DNA from 3 places in the Pandoraea oxalativorans genome. Region 1 is predicted to be linked to each of the others. Evidence: predicted binding sites of a transcription regulator. Region 1 holds the regulator's gene; each other region holds the start of a gene.

Region 1 (4,228 bases):
ACGCAGGCGCAGACGTTGCTCGCGGCGGAGGCGCAGGCGCTGGCGAGCGTCGGGCAGGGGTTCGCCGCGCCGCAGGGCCTGTTGCGGGTGTCGTGTTCGTCGTCGTTCGCACGTCAGCATATTTCGCCCACATTGCCCGAGTTTCTCGCCCGCTATCCCGGTATTTCGCTGGATTTCCGGTTGACGGACCGTGTCGTCGATCTGCTGGAAGAGGGCGTCGACATGGCGATTCGGGTCGGGGCATTGCGCGATTCCACCCTGATCGCCCGGAAGCTCGCGGCCAATCGGCGCACGCTGTGTGCGTCGCCCGCGTATCTCGCGGCGCATGGCGCGCCGAAGCATCCCGGCGATCTCGCGCAGCATGAGTGCCTGACGCTCGGCGACCAGCGCGACTGGCGCTTTGTGACCCCGGGCGGCCCGATGAGCGTGCGCGTATCCGGGCGACTGGTGTCGGATAACGGTGAGGTGCTGCGTGACGCGGTGCTGGCGGGGTTAGGCATTGCGCTGAAGTCGACGTGGGACGTCGCGGCTTACTTGCAGCGGGGAGAACTCGTGCCGGTATTACCGGCGTATCCGCTCGCGGAGGAGGTCGCCATCTGGGCCGTCTATCCGAGCCGGGTGTTCGTGCCGCCCAAGACGCAGGCGATGATCGAGTTTCTGCAGGCGCGCTTCGGCCCGGTGCCGTACTGGGAGGCGCAGTGGCCGACGAAAGCCGTCGGGCGCGACGAATAGGACGCGTCAGGAGGCTCGGCGCAACGTTGGCCCGGAACGCTGTGCGGCGCGGGTAACAGCGAGAGGGCGCACGAGCCAGTGAACGAGTGAGCGAAAGCGGGAAAGTGCGAGCGGCGTTCAGGGCTGCACGTACTTGCTCAATGCAGACGGTGCTTCCTCGGCAACTGCGAGCCGGTGTCCTCGTGGCCGATGGCCGGGCTGGCGTGATGCAGCACCAGACGCCAGCCGTCGGCTTCTTTCAGATAGACGTTCGTGGCGAGCACGAAAGCGAAGCGCGCTTCCGGCTGCCGCTCGACCTGAATCTGCTCAAGGACATTGTGAACGGCGCACAACGGGTTGTGGGCTACTTGAAGTTGATTCGCGATGACCTGCATGCCGCCCTTGGCGAGGACCTCATGCCAGCTCGCTCTGACCGCCGCCGGGCCGACGTGCCGTGGCCCCGCAGGGTGAATGCATACCACTTCCTCGTCTTCGGACCAGACCTCCATCAGCAAGTCCGTATCACCGGCGCGCAGCGCTTCGTAGAAGGCGTGTTCGGCGTCTTCCGGACTCAGAAATATGGCAGCGGGCATAACGGCGTCCTCCGTCGGAGACAAACGCGTGTCGCATGCGTGTCGTAAGCGTGGTCGCCCTCGACCCACAGTCGGGGCGGCGAACGCGCCGATTATGGAGCGTTTGCCGAGGCTTGTCGAACATCGGTCCTTTTGATCTGGCGCAAAGCGCCGGGATGGTCAGGCCGTTAGCGTATCGGTAACGGGTTAGTCGCGGATTGGCGACTGATCGGCAACGCGAGAGAGTCGCGGTGGGCAGCGGCAGGGTTCTGTGGGGAAGTGCGAGCGAGTCGGCGCGGGGGCGTGTGAGCGGGGGCGCTCCGCGCCCCCGGCAGCCGCATCAGCAGTGATGCACGCCGACGCCGGCGAGTTCGCGCAGGGCAACACCGTCTATGATCTTGACGTGGCGTTGACGGATTTCGATCATCCCATTCTGTGCGAAACGCGAGAACAGGCGGCTGACCGTCTCCAGTTTGAGGCCCAGGAAGCTGCCGATTTCCTCACGGCTCATGCGCAGCACGAACTCGTTGGCAGCGTAACCCCGCGCAGACAGGCGCTCGGAGAGATTGAGCAGGAAGACGGCCAGGCGCTCCTCGGCGCGCATCGTCCCCAGGGCGAGCAGTTGCTGGTGCTCGTTGCGGATTTCCTGGCTCATCAGACGATGCAACTGGCGTTGCAACGACGGTACCTGACGCGAAAGCGTCTCAAGCTCGCCGAAGCGCGCGATGCACAGTTCGCTGTCTTCGAGCGCCACGGCGGTGCTCGGGTGATGGTTGTCGGCCACGGCATCGAGGCCGATCAGCTCACCCTGAAGGTGGAAGCCGACGACCTGCTCACGGCCGTCGGGGGCGGTGACGCAGCTTTTGAGCGACCCGAAACGAATGCCGTAGACGGCGGTGAGGTCATCGTTGGCGTGATAGAGCACTTCGCCCTTCTTGAGGCGGCGGCGTTCGCTCACGAGTGCGTCCAGTCGTTCCAGCTCCGGCTCAGGGATGCCGACGGGCAGGCAGAACTGCCCCAGCGAGCACGTGGAACAACGAGGCTGGGCAACCGGAATGGGGTTGCCGGGAGTGCGACCGATGTCGGTGGTCATGGAGGCCCCTGAAGTTATTTTGCGAGTTTACCATGAGGCGTCGACCCGTCGTTTCGGCGCTCGGCACGCCAAGGTTTGTGACGACGCTTTACGGGCGTGGATGTTTCAGTAATAATTGCGCACATACCGGACGTCCGTCTTGCCGCACTATCGGCTTGGGCGTTTTCCCGGCAGGTCGTTTCGAAGCATTCTGGTCGCGCCGCCGTCACTACGACCGAACACAATAGGGCGCGCGCTTATGCGAAACGGTAGTCTTCCATCGACGACCGTTTTCTGGTTCCAAGCATCCATTTATTCCTGATACCGGGTTGCCAAGCCCCCGGTCTGCTTAGTCGCACATGAATACCCAAGAGGCGAAACTCGTCCTCGAGACCGCGTTGATTTGCGCGCAGGAGCCGCTCAAGGTCGGCGATCTGCGTAAGCTCTTCAATGACGCCGTGTCCGGTGACACGGTGCGCGCGCTGCTCGAGGAAATCCGCGTGCAATGGGACGGCCGAGGTGTGGAATTGGTGGCGCTGGCCACCGGCTGGCGTTTCCAAAGCCGTCCGCGCATGCGTGAATACCTTGACCGCCTCAATCCGGAGAAGCCGCCGAAGTACTCGCGCGCTGTGATGGAGACGCTGGCGATCATTGCTTACCGGCAACCGGTTACGCGCGGCGATATCGAAGAGATTCGCGGCGTGACGGTCAATACGCAGATCATCAAGCAGCTCGAAGATCGTGGCTGGATCGAAGTGATCGGACATCGCGACGTGCCGGGACGCCCCGGTCTGTATGCGACGACCAAGGACTTCCTGGACGACCTCGGCCTGCGTGCGCTCGATGCGTTGCCGCCGTTGGAAGACCCGGCCGCGCAGGCGCAGATCGATCTGCTGGCGCAACAGAACATCGAATTCGGTGAGCGTGCCGAGGGCGAAGAAGGCGAGGCGGAAGCCACGGACGACGCGCCGGTGGCCGATGCCGAGGCGCTGGCCCGTCTGGCGCAAACGCGTGCCGACGATCTGCCGCTCGCACAGGGGGTGCCGGAAGGTCAGCGCCCGCCAGCGGTCGGCGACGAGGCGCTGTCGGATGAGGCACTACTCGACGCCATGATGGCCGAAGGCGAAGCGCAGGCACCTGCCGATGTCGCGGTGCTCGACGTCGATACATCGGCAGAGATTTCGTCCGATGTGGCGGAACTCGCGGACGCAGCACACGTCAGTGAGCAGGACGATGCCGATGAGGCGGCTGGCAAAAGGGCAGACGGGGCAGACGGGAAGGACGATACGTCGTTGGCCGCCCTTGATGCCGGGACTGCCGAAGTGCCGGGCGACGACGACATCGACAGCGGATCGGTATTGGCATCTGATGCGCAACACGAGGAATTTTCCGAAGTATCGGAATCTGCGGTTCCTGTCGGCGACGATTCGCCGCAAGATGTGCAGAGCGTCGATATAGAAGAAGGCGCGCAAGAAGGTGCGACGCAGGCGGAAGATCCCGCGGCGTCGTTGGCGCAAGAGGTTTCCCCGCACGCTGTCGACCCGGCAGCGAACGAAGCCGCCGCCGGGCAGCCCATGCCCGGTGCGATAGACGACGAGAACGACGGGGACGACAAGAATCTCGTCACCGGTACCTGAGGCGGCGGCGCTCTGCGCCGCGCATACCTTCAGGGCCGTTTAGCGATAAGAACGAAGTCGCGGCAGGCTTTTGCCGCGCATTCATGGTGCGAACACGGATCAGGACAGCGACCCAAGCCTGCCCACGACGATCCCGTTTTCCAATGAGGTTGTGTTGAAACAAAACGAAGAATCCCAGGACCTGCACGCACGCGATGCCGGTGCCGAAGCGCGTTCGCCGGAAGGCGAGGGTGGCG
Region 2 (4,228 bases), 1.5 Mb from region 1:
GCGGTGTCGTCGCTGGGTCGCCAGATTTCGCCGCCGGCGAGCGGAATCTCCACCACCTGATCGACGATGGTGTCGTCCGGCTTGCGTCCCTTCACGAAGGCCGCGCCGTACACAAACGGCTTGAACGTCGAGCCCGGCTGACGACGCGCCTGCTGCACGTGATCGAAAGGATCGGTCGTGAAGTCGCGGCTGCCGACCCACGCGCGGATTTCGCCGGTGCGCGGATCGATGGCGAGGAAACCGGCCTGAACGCGCGTCTTCGTCGTGCGCAGGTTTTGCATGAACGTCTTGTCGGCTAACAGACGCTTCATCGCCGCTTCGGGCGCTTCACTGCTGGCCACGGCATTGCGGTATTCCGCCGTCTCGCGCACGAACGACTGGACCAGCGCCGTACTGTCGCGCCAACCGCCGCGTGCCGACCAATTCGCGTCGGCAATGCCCTGCAATTGATTCGCCTGACGCGTGAGCGCTTGGGTCGCCATCGACTGCAAGCGCGCGTCGATGGTGGTATGCACCACGAGACCGTCCGAGTAGATGTTGTAGTCGTTGCGATCCGCCCAGCCGATCAGCCACTTGCGCAATTGCTGTGCGAAGTGCGGTGCAGGCCCCGGCGCTTCGGTCTGACGTTCGAAGTCGACACGCAAAGGCCGCTTTTGCAGCGTCGCGAGCTTCGACGCGTCGAGGTCGCCGAACTTCACCATCTGCGCGAGCACCGTGTTGCGGCGTTGCAGCGCGCGCTCGGGATTGATCACCGGGTTGTAATAGCTGTTGCCCTTGAGCATGCCAACGAGCGTAGCGGCTTCGACGACGTCCAACTGATCGGCGGACTTATCGAAGTACGTGCGCGCGGCCATTTCGATGCCATACGCGTTGTACAGGAAGGGCACCGTGTTCAGATAGGTCTCGAGAATCTCGGGCTTCGTGTACAGCGCCTCGATCTTGAGCGCGGTGATTGCTTCCTTGAGTTTGCGCGTGAGCGTGGGGGCGCGACCGATGTCGTCCGGGTACAAGTTGCGGGCGAGCTGTTGCGTAATCGTCGAGCCGCCCTGACGATCACCGGAGAACGTGCGCAGCGCCGCCCCCGCCGTACGCTTCAAATCGATGCCATGGTGTTCGTAAAAGCGATGATCTTCCGTCGATACGAGCGCCTTGACGACGTTGGGCGAGATGTCCTTCAACGCCACCCACTCGCGATTCGACGGCCGGAACTCGGCCAGCAGTTTCCCGTCGACAGACAGGACCTGCGCAGGCTGGTCGACCTTTGCCCGGCGAATGTCGCGAATGCTCGGCGTGAACGGAATCAGAATCAGCGTGTAAGCGACGAGCAGACCAGGAAGCGCTGCCATGGCGATCAGCACACCGCGACGCGTGGGATGGCGCAGGTGATGCCAGGCGCGCGCCGCATACGGACAGAGCGGTTGCAAAAGGCGAAGACCCCGCCGACCCGCTTGGGCGACGGCGTGCAGCAGCGAAGAAAACAGCGACGAAATCGGGCGCTTCACGATGGGGGAATGCGTGGCAAAGTCCGCATCCTACCAAAACCGCGGCGCGCGACAGTTTGTCGCATCACGCGTGCGCGCTGCCTCTGGCTTGACGCGCATCAAGTTCCGCAGCGCATCGTGCTTCTACCATCGGTCGTGCTCTCTCACGACTTTGGACAACATCATGAAGCACTCCCTCGGCGCCACGGCTCTCGCCGCCGCACTGGCTATCGGTGCCGCCCTCTCCAGCGCATCCGCATTCGCACAAAGCACGGCACCGGCCACCGACAATGCGGCCACCACGAAGACCTTCGGGTTCATCAAGGACAGTTCGCAGGGCATCTACGCAGGCGACATCCTCGCGCGCGTACGCGCCATCGGCATCATGCCGGACTCGCATGCGAGTGGCAGCGTTCTGCCGACGCTGGGCGTCACCGTCAACAACGCCATCGTGCCGGAACTCGACTTCACGTACATGATTCTCGACAACGTCGGCGTCGAACTCATTCTCGGCATGTCGCGCCATCAACTCACGTCGAGCCTCGGGCATCTCGGCGGCGTAAACGTGCTGCCGCCGACACTGCTGCTGCAATACCACTTCAACCACGCAGGGAAGGTGCGTCCCTATGTCGGCGCGGGCATCAATTACACGCGCTTCTGGAATAGCAACCTCAATGCAGGCGGCACGCCCATCTCGATCAAGAACCACAGTGTGGGACCGGCGCTGCAAGCCGGTGTGGACATCCAGATGACGAAAAACCTCTTCTTCAACATCGACATCAAGAAGATCTGGATGAAGACCGATACGTCGCTCGCGGGCACCGACCTCGGCACGTTGCATATCGATCCCCTGATCGTCGGCGTCGGCGTTGGCATGAAGTTCTGATATCCGGTGTGGGGCGCCACGTGCCGGGGGGCCGCGGCGCCTTTTTTTTGGTTCCAACGGACGACGCGGCAAATTGTCGCGCCGTCCCTACATGCGAACGCAAAGCATTTACGCCCCTCGACAAGACACCCTACAATGCCTCCTTTCCCGAGCGCCGCCTGAGCCGCGTCTTTGCCGTCGCGGTTATCCGATTACGTGATGAGCTTATGACGTAACCGTGAGATGCGCTCGCAGGATGAGCCGCCAGACGGCCCGGCGATTCCCGTATTTTTCGTTCATCCGCTTAATCCGCTTAATCCGCTTATTCCGATCCGGCCCAGCATGCGCAAGCTTCGTCAGCATCGCGTCGCAATCGGGATCGCCCTGCTGGCGATCCTGCTGGCTGCGCTCATGCCCGCGATTGCGCAATGGCGCGCCGCCATGCAGGCGGATCCGTTTGCGGTCTACTGCACGGTGCAGGGCACGCAGGCCTCGCTGGGCACGAACACCACCGCGCGCGCCGTCGCCCAACGCGAACCTGCGCATGACGGCCACAGCGGCCATGACGACGCGCAGGCGCCGCCCGCGCATCGTGCTCATCCCGTACCTCCCGCTCAGGCAGAGGTCACCGGACTGCATAGCGAGCACGGCAACGTCGGCCACTCGCTCGACTCGGCAGATCATTGGGAAAAGTGCGGTTATTGCGCCTTGTGGACGCATCAGCCGCTCGTCACCACTGCCTTCCAGCTCCCCCCGCCTGTCGCGTCGGCGGGTATCGTTGCCGCCCCCCGGGCGCCGATACCGCATTTCCCGCGCGCCCGTTTCTCCGACGCCCTAGCCCGCGCGCCACCGTCCCTCGCCGTCTGATCCTCCCGCCTTCCGGCCATTGACCGTCAATGCCGGTGGTTCCCGTCGAACCCGTTTTGCGCTGCGTGCCTTCCGGCTGGCCCTGACGTTCGCGCTCGTCTCGCGAACGTGTGGCTCGCCATGCGTACCGGGCCGTCGACGCACACGTTCGACACTCACGATCATCAGGCGGCCGTCATTCGGTCGCGAGAGAGACATTCATGTCACGTTTCATGACGCAGAAGCCGTTGCAAGCGGCCATCGCGCTCGCCTTCGCCTCGCTAGGCAGCGCAGCACACGCACTCACATCGAACCCCGCAGCTTCGGTCGCCCTGGCGGGCGCCGCTGCCGTGAATCCTGCGGCCCCCGTGGCCACAACGGTCCTTGCCGCAGACACATCCGGAGTCGCCGCGACGACCGCACCCGCCACGCCTACCGCCACGTTGCCCGTCACCCACGTGAGCGCCCCGGCAGAGTCGCTCACGTCCCCCAATGTGGAGGAGCAGAAGGCCAACCTTTTCCAGACCGCCGGATCGGTCGGCTTCGTTGACGCCGACAGCTACCAGAACACCTACGCGTTCAACCTGCGCGACGTGCTGAAGGACAGCCCCGGTGTGTATGTCCAGAATCGCTACGGGCAGGAGCTACGCGTGTCGATTCGCGGCTCCGGTATCGCACGCGGTTATCACGTACGCGGCCTCGAACTCCTGCAGGACGGGATTCCCACCAACTCGGCCGATGGCAGCGGCGACTACTATCAGATCGACCCGATGGGCCTGCGCTCCACCGAGGTCTACAAGGGTGGCAACGGCCTCACCTACGGTTCAACCACACTGGGCGGTGCGCTGAACTTCGTCACGCCCACGGCCTACACGGCAGAGGCCCCCAACCAGTTCCGGCTCGAAGGCGGTAGCTTCGGCACCGTTCGCGCGAGCGGACAGATGTCGCGCATCTTCGGGCCGCTCGATGCGCTCGCGACCGTGACGCTCAACCGGTCCGACGGTTATCGCGATCACGCGAAAGGCAACTATGCCCA
Region 3 (4,228 bases), 2.8 Mb from region 1:
AACATGAAATACGCCCCGCCCGGCACGCCCGGTGCCCTGCTGTCCCTGCAACCGCGTTACGAGAACTTCATCGGCGGTAAATTCGTGCCGCCGGTCGAAGGCCAGTACTTCACCAACACGTCGCCGGTCACCGGCGCGGTCATCGGCGAATTCCCCCGCTCGAACGGCGCCGACATCGAGCTGGCGCTCAACGCTGCGCATGCGGCGGCGGCCAGTTGGGGCAAGACGTCCGTACAGGCCCGCTCGCGCATTCTGTTGCAGATCGCCGACCGGCTGGAATCGCAACTGGAGCGCTTCGCCGTGGCGGAGACGTGGGACAACGGCAAACCCGTGCGCGAGACGCTCGCCGCCGATTTGCCGCTGGCCGTCGATCACTTCCGCTACTTCGCCGGTTGCATTCGCGCGCAGGAAGGCACCGCCGCCGAGATCGACGAGCACACCGCCGCGTATCACTTTCACGAGCCGCTCGGTGTGGTCGGGCAGATCATCCCGTGGAATTTCCCGTTGCTGATGGCCGCGTGGAAGCTTGCTCCCGCGCTCGCGGCAGGCAACTGCGTGGTGCTCAAGCCCGCCGAACAAACGCCGCTCACGATCACGTTGTTCGCCGAGTTGGTCGGCGATCTGTTGCCGCCCGGCGTCCTCAACGTCGTGCAGGGCTACGGCCGCGAAGCCGGTGAAGCGCTGGCGACGAGCAGGCGCATCGCCAAGATCGCCTTTACGGGCTCGACGCCCGTCGGCAATCACATCCTGACGCGCGCCGCTGCCAACCTGATCCCGAGCACGGTCGAGCTAGGCGGCAAATCGCCGAACATCTTCTTCGACGACATCATGCACGGCGAGCCGGAGTTCATCGAGAAGGCCGCAGAAGGCCTCGTGCTGGGCTTCCTGAATCAGGGTGAGGTCTGCACATGTCCGTCGCGGGCACTCGTCCAGGAGTCGATTTACGAGCCCTTCATGGAAGTCGTCATGAAGCGGGTCGAGCGCATCAAGCGGGGCGATCCGCTCGATACCGAGACGGCCGTGGGTGCGCAGGCGTCGCAACAGCAGTTCGACAAGATCCTCACCTACCTCGATCTGGCGCGCAAGGAAGGCGCACAAGTGCTGACGGGCGGCGGCATCGAGATGCTCGACGGTCCGCTGGCGTCGGGCTTCTACATCCAGCCTACGCTGCTCAAGGGCGAGAACCGCATGCGCGTGTTCCAGGAGGAAATCTTCGGGCCCGTGGTCGGTGTCACGACCTTCAAGAACGAAGCCGACGCCCTCGCCATCGCCAACGACACGGAGTTCGGTCTGGGCGCTGGCGTATGGACGCGCGACATCAATCGTGCCTATCGCATGGGCCGTGGCATTCAGGCGGGGCGTGTGTGGACGAACTGCTATCACCTCTACCCGGCTCACGCGGCATTCGGTGGATACAAGAAGTCTGGCATCGGCCGCGAGACGCACAAGATGATGCTCGGCCACTACCAGCAGACGAAGAATCTGCTGGTGAGTTACGACGTCAATCCGCTCGGCTTCTTCTGAGTAATCCCTCTAGTCGTATGTGACCTTGCATTGGATCAAAGACGCGTCGCGCAGCGAGTGCGATGCTGTCTTTGATGCATGCAAAAGATGATTCTGGACACCGCCGCGGCGCCATCTGCGCGCGGCGTGTGCCCCTCACAGAACAGATAAGGAGCATGACGATGAGCACGACTTTCTTCATTCCCGCCGTCAACATGATGGGCGTGGGCAGCCTCGACGAAGCGATTGCCGCCCTGCGCCAATACCATTTCCGCCGCGCCCTGATCGTGACCGATGCCGGTCTGGCGAAGGCGGGCGTGGCCGAGAAGGTGGCGAAGCTGCTGACGCAGCAGGACATTCAATCGGTCGTCTTCGACGGTGCGAAGCCGAACCCCACGGTGAGCAACGTTGAAGCGGGCCTGGCAATCCTCAAACAGAACCAGTGCGACTTCGTAATTTCGCTGGGTGGCGGCTCGCCGCACGACTGCGCGAAAGGGATTGCGCTGTGCGCGACCAACGGCGGTCACATCTCCGAATACGAAGGCGTCGATCAGTCGAAGAAGCCGCAATTGCCGCTCGTCGCGATCAACACGACGGCGGGCACCGCGAGCGAGATGACGCGCTTTTGCATCATCACGGACGAAAAGCGTCATGTGAAGATGGCCATCGTCGATCGCAACGTCACACCGCTGTTGTCCGTCAACGACCCGGCCCTGATGGCGGCGATGCCCAAGGGGTTGACGGCCGCGACCGGCATGGACGCGCTCACACACGCGACCGAAGCTTACGTGTCGACCGCTGCCACGCCGATCACCGACGCATGCGCGCTCAAGGCTGTCACGCTGATCTCGCAGAACCTGCGTCGTGCGGTGTCGCACGGCGACGACATGACGGCGCGCGAGAACATGGCGTATGCACAGTTCTTGGCGGGCATGGCGTTCAACAACGCGTCGCTGGGTTACGTGCACGCGATGGCGCACCAGTTGGGCGGGTTCTACGATCTGCCGCACGGTGTGTGCAACGCGGTGCTGCTGCCGCACGTGGAAGAATTCAACGCGAGCACCAGCGCGGCGCGTCTGAGAGACATCGCGCAGGCGATGGGCGAGAAGGTGGAAGGGTTGAGCGACGAAGAAGGTGCCAGGGTCGCCATCGCCGCGATTCGCCGGTTGTCGAAGGACATCGGCATTCCGTCCGGGCTGGCCGAACTCGGGGCGAAGAAGGAAGACGTCCCGACGCTCGCGGCCAACGCGATGCAGGACGCCTGCGGGTTCACCAACCCGCGTCGCGCTGAGCAAGCGGAAATCGAAGCGATTTTCTTGCGAGCGTTTTAAGCGTCAGTTGTTCATCCGGTCAGGTCGGACGAATAGGGCTACGTGAGTTCACGTAGCCCTTCGCCGTTCTACGCGTCGGATCAGGCGACGGCATGCACCCCCGGTACCCGCTCACGCCGTTTCATCCGCCACCAGATCAGGATGGCGACAAACGCTTCGAGTGCCGCGACGATCCAGAGACCGCCATTGAAGCTGCCCGTCGCGTCCTTCACCATGCCCAACAGGTACGGGGAGCCGAACCCGGCAAGGTTTGCCACCGAGTTGATGAACGCCACGCCCATCGCTGCTGCGCCGCCCGCGAGATAGGCATTCGGCAACTGCCAGAACACCGGGATCGCGCCCATCGTGCCGGACACGGCGATCACCAGACACAGGAACGCCGCCACGCCGTTGCTTCCCGCAAACACGCCGACGCCCGCCAGTCCACACGCGCCGATAAAGACGGGAATAGCACAATGCATGCGCGCTTCGCGCCGCGTGTCCGCGCTGTAGCCGATGGCGATCTGGAAGATCGCGCCGAAGACGTACATCACACCGACGAGCAATCCGATGTGCAACGGATTCGTCGGCCCCAACGCGCGCACGATGGTCGGCGCGAAGAACGAGAGCGTCGCGTTGGCCGCCACGATGCCGAAGTAGATGCCCGTGAGCAGCCACAGCTTCGGGCTGCGCACGGCGAGCATGAAGCTATGCTCGCGCTGTCCCGCGCCCTTGCGGTCGTGGTCCAGATCGGCTTGCAGCAGACGCTTCTCATGTGCCGACAACCAGCTGGCCTGTTCAGGCTTATCGACGAGGAACCACACGGCCAGCACGCCCGCGAGGACCGTCGGCACACCTTCGAGCAGGAACAGCCATTGCCACCCCGCCCAGCCGTTCACGCCATGCATGCCGTTCAGGATGGCGCCCGCGAGCGGCGCACCCACGACCGACGACACCGCCGACGCCGAAATAAACCATGCAAACGCCTTCGCGCGTCGGTGCGCCGGGAACCAGAACGTCAGATACAGCAGCACGCCCGGCTGGAACCCCGCTTCAAACGCGCCGAGCAGAAACCGCATGACATAGAAGTACGCGGGCGAGTGTGTGAACATCATCAGCGCGCAGATCGTTCCCCAGCCCAACGTGATGCGCGCGAGCGTGCGTCGCGCGCCGATGCGCAACAGCAACCAGTTGCTCGGAATTTCCAGGAAGAAGTACCCAAGGAAGAAGATACCCGCGCCGATGCCGTACACCGTCTCGCTGAAACCGAGATCCTGCTGCATCTGCAACTTCGCGAAGCCCACATTCACCCGATCGATCCACGCAAGCATCCACAGCACGAAGATGAACGGAATGATCCGCCACATGATCTTGCGGTAGATGGGATCGAGCATCCGGTCGTGCGGATTGGCGAA

The links. The regulator FNR, encoded in region 1, switches genes on or off when oxygen is low (the NO sensors DNR and NnrR bind a similar motif). The targets are predictions, from matches to a motif close to TTGATNNNNATCAA.
Region 2: a site for FNR is predicted at 1,591-1,604, ahead of MB84_RS03595 (OmpW/AlkL family protein). Genes of this name have one in related genera too.
Region 3: a site for FNR is predicted at 1,550-1,563, ahead of yiaY (L-threonine dehydrogenase). Genes of this name have one in related genera too.

Annotation. Positions count from the first base shown of each region.
Region 1 covers NZ_CP011253.3:2,265,206-2,269,433, forward strand. Annotated here, with positions in the region: gene MB84_RS10255 (LysR family transcriptional regulator) at 1-732, shown strand, start outside; gene MB84_RS10260 (YybH family protein) at 870-1,304, opposite strand; gene fnr (fumarate/nitrate reduction transcriptional regulator Fnr) at 1,624-2,376, opposite strand; gene scpB (SMC-Scp complex subunit ScpB) at 2,715-3,992, shown strand; gene MB84_RS10275 (pseudouridine synthase) at 4,147-4,228, shown strand, end outside.
Region 2 covers NZ_CP011253.3:777,616-781,843, reverse strand. Annotated here, with positions in the region: gene MB84_RS03600 (penicillin-binding protein 1A) at 1-1,481, opposite strand, end outside; gene MB84_RS03595 (OmpW/AlkL family protein) at 1,666-2,367, shown strand; gene MB84_RS03590 (DUF2946 family protein) at 2,689-3,213, shown strand; gene MB84_RS03585 (TonB-dependent receptor family protein) at 3,414-4,228, shown strand, end outside.
Region 3 covers NZ_CP011253.3:5,087,125-5,091,352, forward strand. Annotated here, with positions in the region: gene exaC (acetaldehyde dehydrogenase ExaC) at 4-1,524, shown strand; gene yiaY (L-threonine dehydrogenase) at 1,686-2,834, shown strand; gene MB84_RS22435 (MFS transporter) at 2,915-4,228, opposite strand, start outside.